One region of the Nocardioides sp. NBC_00163 genome, then DNA from elsewhere that is predicted to be linked to it. Evidence: riboswitches for the same ligand, from Rfam matches in the RefSeq annotation. Region 1 holds a riboswitch; the other holds the start of a gene.
What was found. A riboswitch is a leader RNA that binds a small molecule or an ion and turns the genes downstream of it on or off. The one in region 1 is predicted to bind glycine.

Region 1 (8,689 bases):
GCCCCCTTGCGTACGGTGACCGTCTCCTTGCCGGCGTTGATCAGGTCCGGGTCGACGGCGTCCTCGGTCGGGTAGGCGCCGGTGCCGAGGATGCCGTTCTCGCTCTGCAGCACCAGCTCGACGTCGTCGGGGACGTAGTTGGGCACCAGCGTCGGCAGCCCGATGCCGAGGTTGACGTAGTCGCCGTCGGCGAGCTCCGCGGCGGCGCGGGCGGCCATCTCTTCACGTGTCCATGCCATGTCAGCGGACCGTCCTCTTCTCGATGCGCTTGTCGGCGGCCTGTTCGGGGGTCAGGGGAACCACGCGGTGGACGTAGACCCCGGGGAGGTGGACATCGTTCGGTGGGATCTCGCCGGGCTCGACGAGCTCCTCGACCTCCGCGATCGTGACCTGTCCGGCCATCGCGGCCAGCGGGTTGAAGTTGCGGGCGGAGTCCTTGAAGAGGAGGTTGCCGTGGCGGTCGCCCTTCCAGGCGCGGACGATGCCGAAGTCGGCGACGATGGCCTCCTCCAGGACGAACTCCTTCTCGCCGTCGGGCGTCTCGAAGGTCATCACCGGCTTCTCGGGCGAGGTCTTGATGACGTTGCCGGCGTCGTCGTACTTCCACGGCAGCCCGCCCTGCGCCACCTGCGTGCCGACGCCGGTGCGGGTGTAGAACGCGGCGATGCCGGAGCCGCCGGCGCGCATCCGCTCGGCGAGCGTGCCCTGCGGGGTCAGCTCGACCTCGAGGTCACCGGAGAGGTACTGCCGCGCGAACTCCTTGTTCTCACCGACGTACGAGGCGACGACCCGCCGCAGGCGTCCGGCGCCGAGTAGCAGGCCCAGGCCCCAGTCGTCGACGCCGGCGTTGTTGGAGACCACCTCGAGGTCGGTCACACCGGCTTCGAGCAGAGCATTGATGAGCACCGACGGGATGCCGCACAGCCCGAAACCGCCGACCGTGAGGGTCGCTCCGTTCGGGATGTCCGCGACCGCCTCGGCGGCTGAGGAGATGACCTTGTCCATGATGATCAGTCAATGGTGGGCGGGCCGTTCGGTCAATAGATGAGCGCGAGTTCACGCTCGATCTTTCGTTGACCGACCCCGCTGCCGCAGATGCGTTCACTGAGTGGACGTCACCTATCGTACGTCCCATGGAACCCGGTCCCAGCGTGATCCGCCGCAGCGCGCACCTGCTGCGGCTGCTCGCCGCGCGCGAGCCGGAGGGCGCGACGACCACCCATCTCGCGACGACAGCCGCCATCCCGCGCCCGACCGCCCACCGGCTGCTCAGCGCACTCCAGGAGGAGGGGCTGGTCGAGCGCGACAACGACACCGGCACCTGGCACCTCGGTCCGGAGTGCTTCCTGCTCGGCGCCGCCGCGACCACCCGCCACGACATCACCCCAGCAGCCCGGGCGGCCGTGCTGCGCATCGCCCGGGAGACGGGGGAGAGCGCCTTCTTCTCGATCCGGCGCGGTGACGAGACGGTCTGCGTACTGCGCGAGGACGGCAGCTTCCCGATCCGCTCCCACGTGCTCCACGAAGGCATCCGGTTCCCGCTCGGGGTCGCCTCGGCCGGCCTGGTGATCCTCGCCTTCCTCCCGGAGTCGCGGCGCGAGGCCTACCTGGCCCGCACCGACCTCGTCGGCGCCTACGGCGACCAGCACTCTGCCGACGCCCTGCGCGAACGTGTCGCCGCGACCCGCGAACGCGGTTTCGCGGTCAACCCGGGCCTCATCGTGGTCGGCAGCTGGGGCCTCGGCGCCGCCGTCTTCGACGCCCACGGGCAGCCGTACGGAGCGCTCAGCATCACCGGCATCGAGGCCCGCCTCGGACCGCCGCGTCAGCACGAGCTCGGCCGCCTCCTCCTGGAGGTCGCCCACACTCTGACCACTAGCTCCGGCTCGTAGTCCCGGTCAGGATCCCGGCGAGCGCGGCGTCGGAGGCGAGCTGGGCGTCGCGGTCGTAGGTGGAGGTGAAGGCGAGGAGCTCGTCGGCTCCGGTGGCCTCGGCCAGCTGGTCGAGACGACGGCGGACGGTCTCGGCAGACCCCGCGGTCGTACGCGCCAGGTGTGCCTCGACCCGTTCGCGCACCTGGTTCGACCAAGCCTGGTCCCGGATCACTGCGACCGGCTCGAGTGGTCCGAACTCGCCGGTCTGCCGCGACCGGGCCATCGCCCACGCCTCCGGCAGGGCGAGCTCGGCGGCCTCGGCGTCGGTGTCGGCGACGAGCACGTCGACGGAGATCATCACCGAAGGCTCGGAGGCCCGCGACGAGGGCCGGAAGTCCTTCCGGTACGCCCCCAAGACCTCGTCCAGCCGCGGGCTGTCCAGCACCGGACCGCCCACGACGACCGGCAGCCCGAGCCGAGAAGCGAGCGCGACGCCCTTCCCGGTCGCCAGCACGAACATCGGGATCTGGTGGGCGGCGGCCGGGCGGGCGGTGACCGCCGCGGTGCGGTCGAGGTAGCCGCGGAGCTCCTCGATGTCCTCGGCGAACGTGTCCGGGTCGTCGAGATCCTGCCGCAGGGCGCGGCGTACGGGTGCGGTGAAGCCCAACGTACGTCCCAGGCCGAGGTCGATGCGGCCGGGATAGAGCGCGTCGAGCATGAGGAACTGCTCGGCGACGACCAGCGGCTGGTGGTGCGGCAGCATCACCCCGCCCGACCCGAGCCGGATCGTGGACGTGTGCGCGCCGAGCGCACCGATCAGCACCGGCGGCGACCCCGACGCGATCCCTGGCACCGCGTGGTGCTCGGCGACCCAGAACCGGTGGTAGCCGAGCCGCTCTGCCGCCACCGCCCGATCGATCGTGTGGGTCAGCGCAGCGCCCTCGGCGTACCCCACCCGCGTGCGGGACCGGTCCAGCATGGAGAGCTTCACGGCAGGTTCAACGACGCAGGGGCTCCGAGGCTTCCCGCCGTGTCCGGTGTGGCGAAGAACGCACTCGACAGGGGTGCGATGCGGGACACACATCCGCTGTCGGAGGCCCCGGTCTGGCTAGGCTGTTGTCTTCGGTAAAAGGATGACAGGAGCGGCTGGGTAATGGATCAAGACGTGCTTCGGCACGCACCGCTTTTCAGCGAGCTGGACGACGAGTCGATGACGGCGATGCTCGCGATGATGGGTCAGACACGCCTGCGGCGCGGCGAGGTGTTGTTCCACGAGGGCGACGCCGCCGACCGGCTCTACGCGGTCGTGGACGGCAAGGTGAAGCTGAGCCGTGCCGCGGCCAACGGACAGGACAGCCTGCTGGCGATCCTGGGGCCGGGCCAGGTGTTCGGCGAGCTGTCGCTCTTCGACCCCGGTCGGCGCTCGTCCACCGTCACGGCCGTCACCGACCAGGTCGAGCTCGCCTCGCTGTCGCACGACGATCTGCTGGGCCTGCTCGACGGGCGCCCGAGCGTGACCCGTGGGCTGCTCGCCCTGCTGTCGGGTCGCCTGCGCCGGGCCAACGATGTGATCGGTGACCTGGTCTTCGCTGACGCGCCCCGCCGGGTGGCGAAGGCCCTGCTCGACCTCGCCGAGAGGTTCGGGGAGCAGACCGAGGAGGGCGTCCACGTACGCCACGACCTGACCCAGGAGGAGCTCGCGCAGCTCGTGGGCGCGGCCCGAGAGACGGTCAACAAGGCGCTCGCGGACTTCGCGGCCAAGGGCTGGGTACGGCTGGAGTCGCGCTCGGTGATCATCACCGACATGGAACGGATCGTGCGCCGGGCGGGGTGACCGCTGCTCGTCGGGGTGGGACCATCGAGCATGGTCTTGCCGCTCGATGAGCTGCCTCTGCCGCCGGCCCGGCGGCCAGATCTCGACGAGGACTTCTCCGGCGGACTGTCCGAGCAGTGGTGGATCCCGCACTATCTGCCGCACTGGACGACGCCGGAGCGGTCCGAGGCTCGCTACCGGCTCGTCCAGGGTGCGCTCGAGCTGCGGATCGAGGTCGACCAGCTCGACTGGCGAGCCGAGGACGCACCGCTGAGGGTCTCGAACCTGCAGACCGGCGCGTACTCCGGTCCGGTCGGCTCCGTACGCGGAACACACCGTCACCGGGAGGACGGACTCCTGGTTCGGACCGAGACGCCGCAACGGCTCCTGTTCGCACCCGCTCGCGGTCGCGTCGACGTGACCGTCGCCGCGACCCGGGACGACGGCTGCATGCTCGCGGCATGGCTGATCGGCACCGAGCATCTCTCCGGTGAGGATTCCGGAGAGATCTGCATCTTCGAGATCGATGCGGACGCGATCGGCGCGACCACGGTCGCCCGTTCCGGGGTCAAGGCGCACCATGACCCACGCCTGACCACCGACATGGCAGAGGTCACCGTCCCGTTCGACGCGACCCGGGCCCACACCTGGACGGCGATCTGGGACGGGCAGGAGACCGTCATCGGCTGCGAAGGCCTCGTCGTACGACGTCTTCCCCAGGCTCCGACCTACCCGCTGTTCCTGATGATCGACCTCTTCGAGATCGGGCCGCCCTCCGGATCCCACCCGAAGACGGCGACCGTCCACCGGGTCCGAGGATGGACCTCGGTGTCAGAGACTGACGCGGACAAGCTGGCGTAGCCGGCGTAAGCCCTCGGTGCTCGGCCGTTCGGCCGGGGCGAGGGCGTCCGCGAGGCGCTCCTGGACGGGATCGGTCTCGAGATCCAGGCCGATGGCCACGAGCTCGCTCGTCGCGTCTTGTGTCCCTCTGGCTGCGGCGACATGGGCGCTGCGGCCGACCAGGTTCACGTGGTAGCTGCGCGGCCCCTGGCCGGTCGCGACGGCGACGGTCCCCTTGACCCGGTACGCCGTCGCCGGCGGCTCCTCGAGCAGGTCGACCAGTCGAGCCGGCTCGATGGTGCCTGGCGTCGTCACGGTGACCGCCCGGGCGTGCTGATGAGCCTCGTGCGAGGCGGCCGCCTCGCGCAGCAGTGCGGCGATCGGAAGCTCGTCGGGCGGGTCCTCGGGCACCGCGGCGTCGTAGACCAGCCGGGGGTCGATGCGGCCACCCACGGCGTACGCCACATGGACCTCGGGGTTGTGCTCCCGCACGCGCTGCTCGATGCGGGCCAGGACCTCGTCCCGGTCATCAGCCGGCACCAGGTCGGTCTTGTTGACCACGACCAGGGACGCGGCCGCGAACCGGACCGGCGCCGGGCCCCGGCCGTCATCGAGAGTGTCGAAGTACGCCGAGGCGTCGACGACCTCGATGAGCCCACCCCGGCGTACCCGCTCGACGCCGCTGAACCGGACCAGCCGGGCCAGCGTGCCGGGTTCGGCGATCCCGCTGGCCTCGACGATGACGACGTCGAGCGCGAGCCGCGGGTGGGTCAGCTTCTCCAGCGCGTCGTCGAGGCCGCCGGCGTCGGGCAGGCAGCACAGGCAGCCACCGGCGATCGAGGCCGGCTCGTCGACCTGCCCGGTGACGAGGCCGGCATCGACGTTGATGTCACCGAAGTCGTTGACGACCACGCCCACCCGCGCGCCGGGCTGGCGCAGCAGATGGTTGAGCAGCGTGGTCTTGCCCGACCCGAGATGGCCGGTGAGGATGACCACGGGAACCCGGTTGCTGGCGCTGGTCGGTGGCATCGGGCCATCGTAGGTCGTCAGATCTTGACGGCCGAGGTGGGCAGACCTAGGTTTGCCGCACAACTTCACATCCGCCACTTGAACCGCAGCGGGAGAGTCCTTGCCCATCCCGGGTGAGGCGCCGAAGGAGCAAACCTCCCCAGAATCTCTCAGGCCCACTGACCGCTGTGGTGAGGCGACCTCTGGAAAGACAGGATCCGATGGGTCCTGCACCCACGGTGCAAATCGCCCCTTCGGGGCGGTGAAGCTCTCAGGTAGCGATGACAGAGCGGGGAGGTCACCCGTCCACGGGTGCCGCGGCTGTCGGCACCCATCAGCAGGGAGCCTCCCGCGCAATGACCTCACCCGTCCCTACCCCTCTGCATGAGATCCACCAGGCGCTCGGTGCCTCGTTCACCGACTTCGCCGGCTGGAGCATGCCGGTCCGCTATGGCTCGGAGACCGCCGAGCACAATGCCGTACGCACCACCGCGGGCCTCTTCGACCTCTCTCACATGGGCGAGATCGAGGTGACCGGCCCCGAGGCGGGACGCGCCCTCGACCGCGCCCTGGTCGGTCGGCCGTCGAAGATCGGCCTCGGCCGCGCCCGCTACTCGATGGTGTGCGCCGAGGACGGCGGCATCATCGACGACCTGGTCGTCTACCGGCTCGAGCAGGAGCGCTACCTCGTCGTCGCCAACGCGAGCAACGTCCACGTGGTCGCCCCGGCTCTGGCCGAGCGGGCCGAGGGGTACGACGCCGTGGTCCGCGACGCCTCCGCGGAGTGGGCGCTGGTCGCGGTCCAGGGACCCGCCTCGGCGGCGATCGTCGCAGCCCTGACTGACCTGGACGTCCCGTCCCTGAAGTACTACGCCATCGACGCCGGCACGGTCGCCGGGGTCGACGTCCTGCTCGCCCGCACCGGCTACACCGGCGAGGACGGCTTCGAGATCTACTGCGCGCCCTCGTCTGCCGCTGCTGTCTGGGAGGCCATCACCGCGGCAGGTACGCCGCACGGGCTGCAGCCCGCCGGGCTCGCCTGCCGCGACACCCTCCGGCTCGAGGCCGGCATGCCGCTCTACGGTCACGAGCTGAGCCGCGACACGACGCCCTTCGAGGCCGGTCTCGGCCGGGTCGTCTCCTTCGACAAGCCCGACGGCTTCGTCGGCGATGCCGCCCTGGCCGTACGCCGCGAGGAGGGCCCGCGCAGCGTGCTCGTCGGCCTGGTGGCCGCCGGGCGCCGCTCTCCCCGGGCCGGCTACGCCATCGTGGACCCGGCCACCGGCGACGAGATCGGCGTCGTGACCAGCGGCTCCCCGTCGCCGACTCTCGGACGTCCCATCGCGATGGCGTCCGTCAGGCCTGACCTCGCTGCCGTCGGCACCAAGGTCCACGTCGATGTGCGCGGCAGCCGCGAGGACGCCGAGATCGTCGACCTTCCCTTCTACTCCAAGAAATGAGCACCGCCATGAGCAACCCGACCCACCTGTCGTACACCGCCGAGCACGAGTGGATCGAGACCCGCGGCGACGTCGCGCGCGTCGGCGTCACCGCCTTCGCCACCGAGGCACTGGGCGACATCGTCTTCGTCGAGCTGCCCGAGGTGGGCAGCAAGATCACCGGGGGAGAGAGCTGCGGCGAGCTGGAGTCGACGAAGTCCGTCAGCGACCTCTTCGCGCCCGCCGACGGCGAGATCCTCGAGATCAACCCGGCCGTCGTCGAGGATCCCGCACTGATCAACAGCGACCCGTTCGGCGCCGGCTGGCTCTTCGAGATGCGTGTCTCGGGCGCTCCCGACCTGCTCGACGCCGCGGCCTACGACGCTCTGATCGAGGAGTGAAACGCCGTGACCGCTGACCTCAGCGGCGTCGCGACTCCCGTCGTGGCGATGACCTTGAGCACCTTCGACCTGTACTCGATCGGGATCGGGCCGTCCTCCTCCCACACCGTGGGGCCGATGCGGGCCGCGAAGATCTTCGTCGACGGCCTCGTCGCGGACGGGCAGCTGGACGCGGTCACCCGGGTGAAGGCCGAGCTGTTCGGGTCGCTCGGCGCGACCGGACACGGGCACGGCTCGGAGGGCGCGGTGCTGCTGGGCCTCGAGGGGGAAGAGCCGGCGACCGTCGACACCCGAGCTTCGTCAGAGCGGGTGGCGGCCATCCGCGAGCGTGGCGAGCTGTCGCTGGGAGGCCATCGGCCGATCCGCTTCGACAGCCAAACCGACCTGGTGATGCATCGGCGCAAGAGCCTGCCGGGCCACCCCAACGGCATGGTGTTCACCGCCTACGACGCCTCAGAGGAGGTGAGCCGAGAGCGGACCTATTACTCGGTCGGCGGCGGCTTCGTGGTCGACGAGCACGCGTCCGGCGCCGCGCGGATCGTGCCCGATCACTCACGCGTCCGGTTTCCCTTCACCACCGGCGCCGAGCTGCTCAGCACCTGCGAGCGCGAGGGGTTCCGGGTCTCCGACCTCATGCGCGCCAACGAGCTGACCTGGCGTACGCACGACGAGATCCGCGCCGGTCTCCTGGAGATCTGGCGGGTGATGGCCGACTGCGTGCAGGCCGGCTGCGACCGTGATCCGGTCAGTGACGGCGTACTTCCTGGGGGTCTGCGGGTCCCGCGCCGGGCACCGCTGCTCTACCGCGACCTGGCGTCCGGAGCCGGCGCCCAGGACCCCTTCCGGGTCATGGACTGGGTCAACCTGTTCGCCCTGGCGGTGAACGAGGAGAACGCCTCGGGCGGCCGGGTCGTCACCGCTCCCACCAACGGCGCGGCCGGCATCGTGCCCGCCGTCCTGCACTATTGGGTACGTTTCGTGGCGCCTGCCGCCGGGCTGGACGAGGCCGCGATCGAGGACGGCATCGTCCGGTTCCTGCTCACCGCCGCCGCCATCGGGATCCTGTGCAAGACGAACGCCTCGATCTCCGGCGCCGAGGTCGGCTGCCAGGGCGAGGTCGGCTCCGCCTGCGCGATGGCCGCCGGTGCGCTCTGTGAGGTGCTGGGCGGCACCCCAGAGCAGGTGGAGAACGCCGCCGAGGTCGGCATCGAGCACAACCTCGGCCTCACCTGCGACCCGGTGGGTGGCCTGGTGCAGATCCCCTGCATCGAACGCAACGCCATCGCCAGCGTGAAGGCCATCAACGCAGCCCGC
Region 2 (8,689 bases), 1.0 Mb from region 1:
GCACGCTTCGCCGAGACGGTCTCCGGCGCGATGATTCACACCACGACGCAGGACTACGGGATGCCCTACGACGTCGAGAACATCGACCGGCTCACCCTTCCCGCGGCGCCGCCTGATCTGCTGGAGTTGACCCACCTCGAGGCCAAGTCCAAGGGCAAGGGCACCCAGGGCTCCGAGAAGCCCACCGACAACACCGACGAAGACTCAGAAGAGAACAGCGAAGGGGACCGCGAAGAATGATCGCCGTCATCGGCCTAGTGATCGGCATCGTGCTGGGACTGTTCTTCCAGCCCGAGGTGCCTATCGGCCTGGCGCCTTACCTGCCGATCGCCGTCGTCGCCGCGCTGGACGCCGTCTTCGGTGCGCTGCGCGCGTTCATGGACGGCATCTTCGACGACAAGGTCTTCGTCGTCTCGTTCATCAGCAACGTCGTGATCGCCGCCGGCATCGTCTACCTCGGTGACCGCCTCGGCGTCGGCGGCCAGCTGTCCACCGGCGTCATCGTCGTCCTCGGCATCCGCATCTTCACCAACGTCGCAGCCATCCGGAGGCACATCTTCCATGCCTGACCGGAAGCGCAGACCACCGGTGAAACGGACCGCGGCCAAGCGGACTCCTGCGAAGAAGGCACCGGCGAAGAAGCCCGCCGAGCCCGCGGAGGAGACCGTCACCGAGACGGTCACCGATGATGGCGCCACGCCGGAGGCCACAGACGTTGGTACGCCGCCTGCTGAGCAGGCAACCGCTGAGACTGTAGAGACGACCGACGCCGCTGAGGCCGAGGAACCGTCGGAGGCGGACGTGCCCGACGAGGCGGAGTCCGACGAATCTGCGTCCGAAGAGTCTGCGTCCGATGAGGCTGTCGACGAGCCTGAGGAGACGGTGGCCGCGGACAGCGCCGCGGAGGAGCCCGAGGAGCCCGAGGAGCCGGACGACGCCGGCGTCGCGGAGGACGAGTCGGTCGAGCCCGCCGACAAGGCGGACGACGTCGAGCCTGTCGAGCCCGCTGAGCCTGCCGAGTCTGTCGAGTCTGTCGAGTCGGCGGACGCCGAGGAGCCGGCCGCCGAGGACGTCGAGAAGACCGACGAGCCCGCTGTGGTCACAGAGCCCGACGAGGTCGAGGACACGGCTGCAGACGAGCAGACCGAACAGGCCGATGAGGCCAAGGAGTCCGAGGAGGAGCCGGCGCCGCTGGTCGGCCGGGCGCGGCTCTTCGACGCACTCACCCACTTCCGGCGCGGCCAGGTGGCCGTGGCGGTCCTGCTCTGCGTACTCGGCTACGCCGCCGTGGTGCAGGTCCAGACGAACACCGAGGACTCGACGTACGCCGGTCTGCGCGAGCAGGAGCTGATCGACATCCTCTCCGGCCTGGCCGGCACCACGCAGAAGGCCCAGGAGCAGCTCGAGGAGCTCGAGGGGACCCGCGACGAGCTCGAGGACCAGACCCTCCAGCAGCAGACGGCGCTCCAACGCGCAGAGGAGCAGGTCGACACGCTGCGGGTGATCGCCGGGACGGTGCCGGTCAGCGGTCCGGGCATCACGATCGAGATCGACCCCGGTGCCGACCCGCTGCGGCTGACCGCGCTCCTCGACCTGATCGAGGAGCTGCGTACGAGCGGTGCCGAGGCGATGGAGATCGAGGGGGCTGACGGCGAGGCCGTACGCCTGGTCGCGTCGTCCTCGATCGAGGTCAGCCAGCCCGCCGAGGGACTCAACGTGGGCGGCGAGCTGATCAGCCCGCCCTATCGCCTCCAGGTGATCGGCCCGCCCGACACGCTGGCCGGCGCGATCGACTTCTACCAGGGCCCGCAGGACCAGCTCGAGGAGCAGGGCGCTGAGGTCAAGGTGGAGTCGGAGGAGAAGATCGACATCGAGTCGATTCACACCGTGTCCCGCTGAAGGTTTCGTCGGTGCGGCGCAGTAGGGTTTCGACAACCGGCTCGCGGGACGATCTTCCGCGGCCAGACCAGTACGCCTGATGAGGAGATGGCCGTGTACCCCGAGGACCTGAAGTACACCAGCGAGCACGAGTGGCTGCGCAACCCTGGCGAGACCGAGGGCTCCGTACGGATCGGGATCACCAACTACGCCCAGGACGCCCTCGGCGACATCGTCTACGTGTCGATGCCGGCCGTCGGCGACACGATCAAGTCGGGCGAGAGCTGCGGCGAGCTCGAGTCGACCAAGTCGGTCAGCGACATCTACGCGCCGATCTCCGGCGAGGTCGTCGCGGTCAACGGATCGCTCGACGCCACGCCCGAGCTGGTCAACGACGACCCCTACGGCGGGGGCTGGCTGTTCGAGGTCGCGCCGTCCGATCCTGCCGAGCTGGAGAGCCTCCTCGACGCCGCGGCGTACGAGGCATCACTCGACGCGTAACTCAACCGAACACCTGGGCCGACCTGATAGGTTGCGGATACCATCCCTCAACGTTCACTTGAGGGTAGGTGTCCGGCCCTCGATGAACCTGGAGCTCAAAAATGTCCGTGTGCCCCGCCTGCGGCAGTCAGAACCCCGACGAAGCGCGGTTCTGCTCGCAGTGTGGCGTAAGCCTGACCGGGACCGACCAGACCTCGACGATTCAGCTCGGGGCTGACGCCGACACCTCCGACCGGCTGCTCAGCCCCGTCGAGGCGGCCACGGTCGAGGCCCTGCCGCCAGGCAACGGCATGCTGGTCGTGCAGCGTGGTCCCGGAGCCGGAAGCCGCTTCCTGCTTGACCAGGACACCGTGGTCGCGGGTCGTCACCCGGAGAGCGACATCTTCCTCGACGACGTCACCGTCTCGCGTCGCCACGCGGAGTTCGCGCGCACCGGCGACACCTTCGAGGTCTCCGACGTCGGCAGCCTCAACGGCACCTACGTCAACCGCGACCGGATCGAGAAGGTCGTCCTCAAGGACGGCGACGAGGTCCAGGTCGGGAAGTTCCGGCTCGTCTTCTACGCCGGGCACGAAGGGGCGTAGCCGATGGCCGCCGCCGCGATGCCTGACCCTCAACGGCCGGCTAGCGACTCGGGGGAGCGGCTCAACATCGGGCAGGTCCTGGATCAGCTGCGTCCGGACTTTCCCACGGTCACGATCCCCAAGATCCGATTTCTCGAGGACAAGGGACTGATCAAGCCGGAGCGTACGCCCGCGGGCTACCGCAAGTTCTCTCGCCGCGATGTCGAGCGGCTGCGCTATGTCCTGAGGATGCAGCGCGACCACTACCTGCCGCTCAAGGTCATCGGCGAGCACCTCGACGCGATCGACCGGGGCCTCGAGCCGCCGGCGATCGAGGCGACGGTGCCCACGGTCCCGACGGTGGCCCTGACACCCAGCGGCGCGCCGGGGGCGGAGTCCTTCCGGCGTACGGACAACATGCGGATCTCGCGGCGCGAGCTCCTCAAGGTGGCCGAGGTCGACGACGCGCTGCTGACCGAGCTGGAGAAGATGGCGCTGGTGGTGCCGCTGCGCAGCGGCCACTACGACACCGACGCTCTCGCGATCGCGCGCACGGCCAAGGAGCTGGCCGAGTTCGGCATCGAGCCTCGTCACCTGCGCGGAATGAAGGCCGCCGCCGACCGCGAGGTCGGTCTCATCGAGCAGATCGTGGCGCCGCTGCGGCGCCCCGGGAACGCAGGAGCGCAGGGCCGGGCCGAGGAGATCGGCAGCGAGATCGCCTCCCTGGCGGTCCGTCTGCACGCCACCTTGGTGAAGTCGGGACTGCGCGACCGCTGACTCGGTTCATATCGCCGGTCAACCGGGCTGCTGTCGCGACCCGGAGGCGGGTAGGGTGGATGCATGCGCGAGGTCGATGTGCTCGGAGTCCGAGTGGAGATGCCCTCCAACCAGCCGATCGTGCTGTTGCGCGAGGTTGCGGGTGAGCGATACCTGCCCATCTGGATCGGCGCGGTGGAGGCGACCGCGATCGCTTTCGCCCAGCAGGGCGTGGTGCCGCCGCGGCCGCTGACCCACGACCTGCTCAAGGACGTGCTGGAGGCGACCGGCAACGAGTTGACCGAGGTACAGATCACCTCGGTCACCGACCGTGTCTTCTACGCCAACCTGGTCTTCGCCTCGGGCGTCGAGGTGAGCGCGCGGCCCTCGGACTCGATCGCGCTGGCGCTGCGTACGGGGACCAAGATCGTGGTCTCCGACGAGGTCCTCGACGAGGCGGGGCTCGCTGTCCCGGCCGAGCAGGAGGACGAGATCGAGAAGTTCCGGGAGTTCCTCGACGAGATCACGCCCGAGGACTTCGAGTCCCATTGACCGGAAACCCTCAGGTTCAACCTGAGGGTTAGGCCCGGCGACACGCCGGAGGGGTTCTTTGACCAGGGCCCTTGCGACGCTTACCTTGTAGTTGTCTCTGTTGTAACTCCAACGATGTGGTCCCCCCGCCGCAGCCGTTCATTCCCCGAGTGGAGTTACGCACAACGGAGTAGACGATGGAGGACATCGTGTTCGACCACGAACAGAAGCCCGGCCACGGCGCCGACGACGCGCAACGCGCGGCGGAGCAGGCTGACGAGCAGGGCCTTCTCTTCACCGACGATGTCTCGACCCTGCCCAGCGACACCGGTTACCGCGGCCCGACGGCCTGCAACGCGGCCGGGATCAGCTACCGCCAGCTCGACTACTGGGCCCGCACCGGGCTCGTCGAGCCGAGTGTGCGCGGGGCCACCGGCTCCGGCACCCAGCGGCTCTACTCCTTCCGCGACATCCTGATCCTCAAGGTCATCAAGCGACTCCTCGACGCAGGCATCTCGCTGCAGCAGATCCGCGCTGCCGTGCAGCACCTGCGTGAGCGGGGCACCGACGACCTGACCCGCGTGACCCTGATGAGCGACGGCGCCTCGGTCTACGAGTGCACCAGCAACGACGAGGTCATCGACCTGCTCCAGGGCGGGCAGGGCGTCTTCGGCATCGCCATCGGTGGCGTGTGGCGCGAGATCGAGGGCACCCTCTCCGAGCTCCCCAGCGAGCGTGCGGCCGACGACGGCGAGCAGGTCGCCCCCATGTCTGACGAGCTCTCCGCCCGCCGCGCGGCGCGCAACGCCGGGTGAAGTAAACCTCACGTAACACTCGACCCCGAGACCCCGCTGAGGCGGGGGCTCGGGGTCGAGTCGTTTATGCTGGTGGTGCTGACCATCCCGCACGGGAGAGCTCCTCTCGAAGGGGCGCCGAAGGGGCAATTCCTCCCCGGAAACTCTCAGGCATCCACGACTGTGCGGACCAGGCAACTCTGAAGCGGCGCAGGTGCGGTGACAGAGGGGGAGGGCGTACGAGTTGTCTTAGATGCCCTCAGGAGCCCTTGTGTCCGACACGCCCACTCTGTCCGAGCTCGACGCCGCCTCCCCGTTCGTGGAGCGCCACGTCGGACTCTCGGCCGCCGACGAGGCGACCATGCTCGCGCGGCTCGGGTACGACTCGGTAGCAGCGATGATGGACGCCGCCGTCCCGGCCGGGATCCGCTCGGTCGAGTCGCTGGACCTGCCGGCCGCGCTGAGCGAGGCGCAGGTCGCGTCGCTGGCGCGGGAGATCGCCGCCTCCAACAAGCCCGGCGAGGCGATGATCGGGCTCGGCTACCACGCCACCGTGACACCGCCGGTGATCCGTCGCAACGTGCTCGAGGACCCGAGCTGGTACACCGCCTACACGCCCTACCAGCCCGAGATCTCCCAGGGCCGCCTCGAGGCGCTCATCAACTTCCAGACCATGGTCGGCGACCTGACCGGCCTCCCGGTCGCCAACTCCTCGCTCCTGGACGAGGGCACCGCGGCCGCCGAGGCGCTGGCGCTGGTCCACCGGGCCAACCGCAAGGTCTCCCAGAAAAACGGCGGGGCTCCGTTCGTCATCGACGCCGACGCCCTGCCGCAGTCGATCGAGGTCGTGAAGGTGCGCGCCGAGGCGATGGGCCTCGAGGTCGTCGTGGCCGACCTCTCGCAGGGTCTGCCCGAGGGTGACGCGATCGGCGTGCTGGTGCAGTACCCCGGCGCCTCCGGTCGCGTGCCCGACCTCAAGCCGGTCATCGACGCGGCGCATGAGCGGGGTGCGCTGGCCGTCGTGGCCGCGGACCTGCTCGCTCTCACCGTCCTGGAGGCGCCCGGCACCCTCGGCGCCGACGTCGTCGTCGGCTCGACGCAGCGCTTCGGCATCCCGCTCTTCTACGGCGGCCCGCACGCCGGCTACATGGCCGTCCACGAGGGGATCGAGCGGCACCTGCCCGGTCGTCTCGTCGGCGTCTCCGTCGATGCCGAGGGGCGGCCTGCGTACCGTCTCGCTCTTCAGACCCGCGAGCAGCACATCCGCCGGGAGAAGGCGACCTCCAACATCTGCACCGCGCAGGTGCTGCTGGCCGTCGGCGCTTCCATGTACGCCGTCTACCACGGCCCCGCCGGGCTGCGGACGATCGCGACCCGCACCCACCGCTACGCCGCCGTCCTGGCCGCCGCGCTCAAGTCGGCCGGGCTCCCGCTGGTCTCGGAGACGTTCTTCGACACGCTGGGTGTCACCGTCCCCGGCAGGGCGGCCGATGTCGTCACCGCGGCGCGTCGTTTCGGCGTACATCTTCGTCTCGTGGACGCCGACACCGTCGGCATCTCGACCTCGGAGGCGACCACCCGCTCGACCCTGTCGGCCGTGCTCAACGCCTTCGGTGTCTCGGGTGCGGACCTGGACGAGATCGACCGCACCACGGCCAGCGCGCTGCCCGACGGCCTGCTGCGCACCACCGACTACCTCACCCACGAGGTCTTCAACGCGCACCACAGCGAGACCCAGATGCTGCGCTACCTGCACAAGCTGGCGGCGCGCGACTACGCGCTCGACAAGGGCATGATCCCGCTCGGCTCGTGCACGATGAAGCTCAACGCGACCACCGAGATGGAGCCGATCTCTCTGCCCGGCTTCGCCGACCTGCACCCGTTCGTGCCCGCCGAGGACGCCGCCGGCTACACGCGTCTGGTCGGGGAGCTCGAGGGGTGGCTGGCCGAGGTCACCGGCTACGACGAGGTCTCCATCCAGCCCAACGCCGGCTCGCAGGGTGAGTTCGCCGGCCTGATGGCGATCCGCGGCTACCTGGACGCCCAGGGCCAGGGTCACCGCAAGATCTGCCTGATGCCTTCCTCCGCGCACGGCACCAATGCCGCGTCGGCCGTGATGGCCGGGATGAAGGTCGAGGTCGTGAAGTCGTCCGAGGACGGCACCGTCGACCTCGACGACCTGCGGGCGAAGCTCGACGCCCACGGCGAGAACGTCGCCGCGATCATGGTGACCTACCCCTCGACCCACGGGGTCTACGAGGAGGGCATCACCGAGGTCTGCTCGCTGGTGCACGAGGCCGGCGGCCAGGTCTACATCGACGGCGCCAACTTCAACGCGCTCCTGGGCTACGCCAAGCCCGGCGAGTTCGGCGGCGACGTCTCCCACCTCAACCTGCACAAGACCTTCTGCATCCCGCACGGCGGTGGCGGCCCGGGCGTCGGTCCGGTCGCGGTCCGCTCCCACCTGGCGCCCTACCTGCCCTCGCACTCCCTGCACCCGGACACCTCGAAGCGCTCGGGCATCGGCGCCATCTCGGCGGCTCCGTACGGCTCGGCCGGCATCCTGCCGATCTCGTGGGCGTACGTCCGGCTCATGGGCGCCGAGGGTCTGACCCGGGCGACGTCCGCCGCGGTGCTGTCGGCCAACTATGTGGCCTCGCGCCTCAACGAGCACTTCCCGGTCCTCTACCGCGGCGAGACCGGCCTGGTCGCGCACGAGTGCATCCTCGACCTGCGGCCGATCACGAAGGAGACCGGTGTCAGCGTCGACGACGTCGCCAAGCGGCTCATCGACTACGGCTTCCACGCCCCGACGATGTCCTTCCCGGTCGCCGGCACGCTCATGGTCGAGCCCACCGAGTCCGAGGACCTCGGCGAGCTGGACCGGTTCATCGACGCGATGATCGCGATCAAGGGCGAGATCGACCGGGTCGCCTCGGGTGAGTGGACCGCCGAGACCTCGGTCCTGCGCGGTGCCCCGCACACCTCCCGCGCCCTCGTCGGCGACTGGGACCGGGCCTACTCACGCGAGGAGGCCGTCTTCCCGCGCGGCATCGACCCCGACAAGTACTGGCCCCCGGTGGCCCGCATCGACAACACCTACGGCGACCGCAACCTGGTTTGCTCCTGCCCGCCCGTGGAGTCCTTCGCCGAGTGACCTCCCGCCGAGTCGGCGCGTCATGACGCGCCGACTCGGCGAGGTTTTGGTCAGCTGAGGGTCATGATGGGCTCTCCGTTGGCGTTGAGCCCGGTGCCGTGGGTGCACGTGCCGGACCTCGGCGCGCCACCGTTATAGGCCTGGCGCAGGCAGTTGCGCAGAGCGAGCTGGCCCCAGTAGTTCGGGTGCAGACTCTCCTGGATGTAGTAGTTGCCGCTCGTGGTGGAGACGGTGCGGATCTGGTTGACCCACTCGGTCTTGTCGACCGCGCCGGAGGCCCGCCAGCTCGACAGCCCCTTCTCCTCGAGAAGGCCCACGGTGTTCTCGCACAGACGGCGGCCGGCGAACGCACCGGAGACGTTGAGCGTCTTGATGTTGGTCAGTCCGGAGTCGGTCGCCGCACCCGAGATCGCGTTGTTGATCGTCGGCAGGATCGTGGTGTACGCGTAGTCGGTGTCCGCGTTCCAGAAGCCGCACCCGCCGGTGTTCTGGCGGGAGTAGCCGGACTC

Region 2: another riboswitch for glycine. It lies ahead of gcvP (aminomethyl-transferring glycine dehydrogenase); the one in region 1 lies ahead of gcvT (glycine cleavage system aminomethyltransferase GcvT).

The regions. Positions count from the first base shown of each region.
Region 1 is NZ_CP108155.1:972,058-980,746, reverse strand. Features, by position in the region: gene OG801_RS04745 (3-oxoacid CoA-transferase subunit B) at 1-239, opposite strand, end outside; gene OG801_RS04740 (CoA transferase subunit A) at 241-1,005, opposite strand; gene OG801_RS04735 (IclR family transcriptional regulator) at 1,134-1,892, shown strand; gene OG801_RS04730 (LLM class flavin-dependent oxidoreductase) at 1,876-2,865, opposite strand; gene OG801_RS04725 (Crp/Fnr family transcriptional regulator) at 3,028-3,708, shown strand; gene OG801_RS04720 (hypothetical protein) at 3,739-4,548, shown strand; gene OG801_RS04715 (CobW family GTP-binding protein) at 4,519-5,556, opposite strand; glycine riboswitch at 5,636-5,731, shown strand; gene gcvT (glycine cleavage system aminomethyltransferase GcvT) at 5,892-6,995, shown strand; gene gcvH (glycine cleavage system protein GcvH) at 7,004-7,375, shown strand; gene OG801_RS04700 (L-serine ammonia-lyase) at 7,424-8,689, shown strand, end outside.
Region 2 is NZ_CP108155.1:6,027,611-6,036,299, forward strand. Features, by position in the region: gene OG801_RS28750 (DUF881 domain-containing protein) at 1-240, shown strand, start outside; gene OG801_RS28755 (small basic family protein) at 237-569, shown strand; gene OG801_RS28760 (DUF881 domain-containing protein) at 562-1,899, shown strand; gene gcvH (glycine cleavage system protein GcvH) at 1,993-2,379, shown strand; gene OG801_RS28770 (FHA domain-containing protein) at 2,481-2,963, shown strand; gene OG801_RS28775 (MerR family transcriptional regulator) at 2,967-3,719, shown strand; gene OG801_RS28780 (bifunctional nuclease family protein) at 3,783-4,250, shown strand; gene OG801_RS28785 (MerR family transcriptional regulator) at 4,427-5,044, shown strand; glycine riboswitch at 5,127-5,217, shown strand; gene gcvP (aminomethyl-transferring glycine dehydrogenase) at 5,277-8,180, shown strand; gene OG801_RS28795 (hypothetical protein) at 8,231-8,689, opposite strand, start outside.